Regions from separate parts of the Bacteroides sp. QWL-09 genome, predicted to be linked through region 2. Evidence: riboswitches for the same ligand, from Rfam matches in the RefSeq annotation. Region 2 holds a riboswitch; the other holds the start of a gene.
The links. A riboswitch is a leader RNA that binds a small molecule or an ion and turns the genes downstream of it on or off. The one in region 2 is predicted to bind fluoride.
Positions count from the first base shown of each region.

Region 1: it holds a riboswitch for fluoride, as region 2 does, so the genes downstream of both, AC4PG5_RS07265 (Hsp70 family protein) here and AC4PG5_RS03165 (TonB-dependent receptor) in region 2, are expected to answer to the same signal.

Region 1 is NZ_CM178748.1:1,864,773-1,868,203, reverse strand. It holds gene AC4PG5_RS07275 (N-acetylmuramoyl-L-alanine amidase family protein) at 1-27, shown strand, start outside; gene pncB (nicotinate phosphoribosyltransferase) at 232-1,413, opposite strand; fluoride riboswitch at 1,542-1,603, shown strand; gene AC4PG5_RS07265 (Hsp70 family protein) at 1,807-3,045, shown strand; gene AC4PG5_RS07260 (acyl-[acyl-carrier-protein] thioesterase) at 3,137-3,431, opposite strand, start outside.
Region 2 is NZ_CM178748.1:803,682-807,112, reverse strand. It holds gene AC4PG5_RS03165 (TonB-dependent receptor) at 1-1,993, opposite strand, end outside; fluoride riboswitch at 2,200-2,260, opposite strand; gene AC4PG5_RS03160 (sulfatase-like hydrolase/transferase) at 2,415-3,431, shown strand, end outside.

The sequences.
Region 1 (3,431 bases), 1.1 Mb from region 2:
TTAAAAGATTTTTCAAAGAAAAAATAAGCTTTCTGTGAACAATACCAGATAGCACTTGTTATATAGTTGTAAAAATACCTGAGCGAATTGTATATATGTGAATATTTATGATTAGTACATATACTGTTTTTATGGTATAGACAGGTAAGATTGCATAGTAGTTTTGTCGTGTTTTATTTTGTGTTTGTGTTGTGACGGTACTCCGATGGGAATCGAGGTACCGTTTTATTTTTAGTCATTCCACAAATTCATTTGTCGCAGCTCGTGCAGGCAAGTCTCAATGTTCTCGGGGGTACCGGTATGCTTGCCATTATCGTCCGAGAGTTTCACGCACTCTTTCCATTCTTGATGACCATTCATCTTACACTGCGAAAGTTTCATGACAATATTCGAAGGCTTGAATCCGGTATCGTTGGTCAGGTTTGTGCCGATACCGAAGCCACAGCGTATTTTGCCTTCACAATACTGTTTGATCTGAACCGCTTTCTCAAAATCCAATCCGTTACTAAAGATGATAGTCTTGGTGGTCGGATCGATGCCAAACGATTGGTAGCGGTCAATTAGCTTATCGATAAATTGATATTCATTTCCTGAGTCACATCGTACGCCGTCGAAAAGTTTAGCTTGTTTTCGACTGAGGTTAGTAAGGAACATGTCTGAGGTGTAGGTGTCGGAGAGGGCAATGCCTAAATCTCCATCGTATACGTTTACCCAGTTCTCGAGCGCCATATAATTGGCATGTTTGTAGCCGAATTGCGCGCCATGAAACATAAACCATTCGTGAGGATGGGTACCCATCATCTTGATTTGGTATTTCATAGCGAAATAACAGTTTGACGTGCCGGTGCAGAAGGGAGCTTCTTGTTTTAAGGTCTTGATCACAACGTCCTGCACATCGAATGAAAAGCGTCGGCGAGTGCCGAACTCAGAGAACGACAGATGATGGAGATTCGATAAATGGATTTTCTCGATCAACTTTGATTCCACCGCTTTCAGGTCGGCCCTATGTTGGTGGTAACGATTACGTACTTCCGAGATTAGGGCCAAAAGAGGAACTTCATAAAGAGTTGCTTTATAGAGTAGGTCGGTGACTTCGAGATGCAAATGATGGTTCTCGTCGAGCGATAGGGCAATCTTTTCAGGATTAAAACGGAAGGAAGAAAGCCATTCCCAATAAACACGTGGTACAAACCGACAGTTGGTGATCATGTAGTTCATCTCTTCTTCGCTGAGGCATAGGGTCGATAATCGATCGATTTCGCTTTTTAATTCTTCAAGAAACGCCTTCGAATAGATGGTTTCGTCCCGGTCGGTGAAGCTGAAAGTACCTATAGCATTAGGGAAGAGTTTAATATATGCATATGAGGTCGTGAACTTATATAAGTCTGTATCGAGTATGGTATGAATCATGATTCTTTCTTTTTTTCTAACGGTAAATGGTGCAAATTTACGACTTCTAATTTAAATAATCATGATTTGTACGGAATAACCGTTTTCCTTTTGTTGAGTGATGGATTGGATTTTTGGGCAAAAAAATGTAATTTTGCAGCGGCTATGGTATTAGCCTTGAACCGCTGCATAAGCTGATGATACCTACGTAATATGTGTATTCAATCATATATCAGTTTATTATATGTCTATATCACTTTTTATCAACTCCTTTAATCTTATTTTTTTTAGTCTTGCTATTAAGCTTGTGTCTGACATGAGCCGGGTTTCTCTTTCTTTTTATGGAGGGGAGTACTTACGGTCAAGAGGCGGTATTCTCTTTTTTTAATGAACATGAATAATTGAGGTAAATAAATCATGAATGAAACGACTATAACGTGTGGGCTCGACTTTGGAACGTCGAACTCCGTGATCTCTTTGGTCGATCGGTCGACCGGTCGGGAATTATATACTTACGATGATCGATCGATTTTGTATTTTCCTGAAACGAACGATCTGACCTATTATGTGGGTAAGGAAGCCCAAGAGCATTATGTGAAAGAGGGGATGAGAGGCCGGTTGCTGAAATCGGTTAAGACTCTTTTGAAGCAAGATAAATTTTTATTTACTTGGATTTGTGGAAAGCGGGTAACGCCCGACCAGTTGGCGATGTTTATCATTAAGCATATGAAGGAGAAGGCGGAGGCGTTTTTAGGTTCATCGATCACCGAAGTGGTATTAGGGCGACCGGCTATTTTTTCAGAAGATGCCGCTCAAGAAGCGATTGCCGTAAAGCGGTTGATGATGGCTGCACGGGCTGCCGGATTTACTTCTGTGCGCCTGCAATTGGAACCAATTGCGGCTGCTTTTAGCTACGAGATGCAACTGAGTCGTCCCGAACGGGTTTTGGTGGCCGACTTTGGTGGGGGTACTTCCGATTTTACCATCATGAACCTTTCACCCGAAGGGCGTAAGAAGGGCGACCGTATCGATGATATTGTTGGAAATAGTGGAGTTTATATCGGGGGAGATCTTTTTGATTCGGAACTGATGTGGCATAAGGTTACCCCTCATCTGGGACGTGGAGTTACTTATCGCTCTTACGATAAAGAGATTGAGATCCCTTTGGCTATTTTCCACGAGTTGAAGCGTTGGGAACGTAGCTTTTTGTTGAAAGGGAGTAAATCGCGTTCATCACTCGATAGTTATTATTTTCATTCGGGGAATCATCCGTTGATTGATAATCTACGGACGTTGATCGATCAGAATTATACTTACTCGTTGTTTAAAAGTATCGAGCAGAGTAAGATGGGGCTCTCGGATGGAGAAACGTCACGCCTAACATTCGTTCAGCCGGATCTAAGAGTCGAAGATGTGGTGGAGCGTCACCACTTTGGCGAGATGATCGCTCGGCATATTGAGGAGATTGACCGTTGTATGGTAAGCCTATTTGAGAAGACAGGGGTGACTTTCGATGAGATCGATTCGGTGTTTATCACTGGTGGTAGTAGTTTTGTACATCCTGTCCGACAGTTACTCTACGATCGTTTTACAACAGATCGGGTTCGTCTAGGTGATGCCTTTAATAGCGTGGCCTATGGATTAGCACTCAACTGATGAGGATCGTTTGAATTAAAAGGGTCATTTCCATACTCAGTTGTGAGCGTAAGAAATGACCCTTTTAATTTATTAGATTGTGAGTATGCTATTATTCGAATGCAAACTTGCAGCGACAAACGACTTCGCCTGCCTCTTTCCTAATCTCAATATAGAAGGCTTGCGTACCGATCTCTTCTTTGTAAAACAGTAGACGATCGCCATACGACGATTCTGCAGCATAAGCAATTTCCAGTCGTTTGAGTTCATGATGATCGAACATCTCCAGAGGCACCATGTTCAGGGCATGTTCAATGTATTTGATGCTGTTAACATGGCCGTTGATGTCGAGATCGGAGTACATCACTTTGTGCTCGAAACAAGGCACGATGCTTTTAATCCTTACT
Region 2 (3,431 bases):
TGGTGATTTGCTGTTCGAGCACAACCTCCAATCCGTAGTTCTTTCCACGACCCAAGTTCTGAGTCACCCCGTTTAAAACATCCCATTGATAGGGGTCGCGGACATAAACACGTGTAAACGGATCCCAGATCGTCTTATAATATCCCGCCAAGAACAGGCTTCCACTATTCCAAGAAGCCTTATAAGCCATCTCCATCACCTCAGTAAACTGTGGTTTCAAATAAGGATTTCCCGTTTTCAAGATTTCAGGATCATCATATTTCGGGAAAGGTCTTAAGTCAAACTCTCCGGGACGATCCACTCTCCGATTATAGAACAGAGAAATCTTATGTGCATCGGTCAGGCGGAAAGAGATCCTCACATTGGGGAACAAATTCAACCGAGTGTCCGCACGTTCACTTTTATAATATTGATTCATCGGATCCACTCGATAGTCCGTCACAGCCTTCTCGGCACGCACTCCCGCTTCGACATCCACATATTTCGATTCAAAGACATAATTGGCATACCAAGCATAGATATCCTCCTGATAGTCCGACCATCGTCCCAAGTTGGGATCCAGAATCGAGTTCTCACCCGGGAACAAGTTGTAAGTGATCGGGATAGAACGCCATTGCATCTTAGTACCCGCTTCAAGGCGACCGTTAAACAACGGCTTCACATAATCCACTTTCAGTGCGGCAATCTTCTCTTTAGCCACAAGTCTCGTCTCGTCGGTCGAATTTCTAAACTCGCTCAAGTCCGTGAATGGGAACACCTCGTCCTCCACCCCATGCGTATAAAGAAATGACGCCTCCAAGACATGTCCGGCTTGAGCAAACTGATGCTTATAAGCCGCCTGATAATTCATCGCCCAAGTGCGTTCATCCTCAGCCCACGTCCAGAATCGCTTACGTCCCCCTCCGTCGAGATAATCATAAGGCACATGTCCCCGATCGATGTGATATTCATCCTCAAACAAGGCAAAGAAAGTCAGCTGATCATTCTTTCCCATCCACCAATCCAATCCGAGTTTAACCGTGTATTGTTGTTGCTCACGGTTCTCGAGGAACTGGGACAACAGATCGCGACTCCCATTCGTATATCGACGAGTGGTGAACTCATTCGAGTTGACCTTCTTCCGGAACATAGCATCCGATTGCAAGAACAAATTAATCTTATTGGTCCGGTAGTTCAGATTCACACTCGGACTATATTTCGGTGTAAACGAATATTTATCCATGATATCCGGCAGATTATCCTTTCGTTTGGTCAGCTCTCCCAAGCCAAAGTTAAATCCGGCTTCACCGTTTAGCCCCTCCTTCTTTTCCTCCTTATAGATGATGTTGATGATCCCCGCCATACCTTGGGCATCGTACTTCGCCGACGGGTTATTGATCACCTCAATACGATCCACATGCGCGGCAGAGATATTATCCAATCCCTTCTGGTTGCCAAATCCCGTTAAAGACGACTGTTGTCCGTCGATCAGCACCACCACCTTGTCACTGCCCCTAAGGAGCACCTTTCCCTCTCGGTCGACCGTCACCCCGGGCAAGTTACGCATCACTTCAAGTACCGAACCGCCGGCCTGAGCAATGTTATCCACTACATTGAACGTTTTCTTTTCCAGCTTCCCCGAAACCATGTTAGCCTGTCCCTCGACCACCACTTCACCAATCGAAGCCACCTCTTCCGAGACCGGTATAGTCCCCATATCGTAAATATGGTTCACCTCACCGATATTTACCTTCAGACTATCAGTACGATAGCCCACACATGAGAACCTAAACCGATAGCTCCCCTTTTTAAGATCATTCACGGTAAACCGTCCATGGGTATTCGTTACCACACCCCTCACAAAGGTACCGGCATGATTCACAACTGCGATAGAAACATATTCCAGCGGAGATTTAGATGTTTTGTCGATCACTCTGCCGGAAACCACCGACTGACCATAAACGGTCGTGCACCATCCGCAGAGCATAAGAATAATAAATAAATGCGTTTTCATTTTATATAAGATGTTGAATTTGTATTGATCCTTTCATTTGGACATGAGAGATCCGTGCAAGAGATTACCCCTCACAACAGAGATAAAGAAAGGTCCGTCACGGGAATTTATCCAGTAGACAACCCAAAAGAATAAAAAGTCGGCATTTGCCACAAACGTCGATAAAAAGCCGACACAACTCACGATCCATAATCCTTTAAGATTAGAATGACGTAGGAGCCATCAGCTTGTTTGCGGTTTCAGGGAGGTTCCATTCCCTATATTAAGAGACTACAAAAGTAGCCTTTTTTTTTCAAAAAGAAACGAGAAGATTCGCAATCCAAATCATTTTTCTGTTAAATACATTAAAAAAACGACTTCTTTTCGGGGGGATCTCGCTAGTGATCTGTATTAATAAGTGTAGACAGAAAATAAATCTATTATGAAACCACTTCTTTATCTTCTAAGTAGCGCAACTGCACTTTCGGCATTCGCCCAAAAGAGTCCCGATCGTTCGAAAAAAGTTGCCGACAAAACTCATCCGAATGTAGTCGTCATTGTAGCCGACGACCTAGGATATGGTGACCTGAGTTGTTATGGTGCCAAACGGTTACAAACTCCGGGGATGGATCGCATCGCCAACGAAGGCATTCGCTTCACGCAAGGCTATTGCACGGCCGCCACATCGACGCCGAGCCGTTACTCCCTCCTCACCGGTTGCTACCCCTGGTCGAACCCCCAAGCGCGCATTCTTCCGGGTAATGCTGCACTGATCATCGACACTCAAGCCATCACCCTACCTAAAGTCATGCAACGAGCAGGCTACGTCACCGGCACCATCGGCAAATGGCATTTGGGGTTGGGCAACGGATCGATCGACTGGAACCGCCCCGTCTATCCCGGAGCTTCGGAAGTCGGATACGACTACTCCTTCGTCCAAGCGGCCACCAACGACCGTGTCCCGTGTGTCTTCCTCGAAAACAATGCAGTGATCGGATTAGATCCGGCCGATCCCCTCTATGTCAACTACCGGAAAAACTTCGAAGGTGAACCCACCGGAGCCGATCACCCGGAACTCTTACGCATGCATCCCAGTGTAGGACATGCCGGATCCATCGTCAACGGTGTGCCCCGTATCGGATTCCAGAAGGGGGGCAAGTCCGCTTTATGGCGCGACGAAGATATGGCCGAGCTCTTCCTGCGCAAAGCCCAACAGTTTGTCGAGACCCATCAAGACCAACCTTTCTTCCTCTACTACGGGCTACACCAGCCTCATGTGCCCCGCGTTCCCAACGAACGCTTCGTGGGTAAGTCGGGTATGGGACCTCGTGGAGATGTGATTCTCGAAGCCGACTGGTGCGTCGATGAGTTTTTAAAGACCCTCGACCGGTTGGGACTAACCGAGAACACCATTGTCATCTTTACGAGCGATAACGGTCCGGTACTCGACGACGGTTAC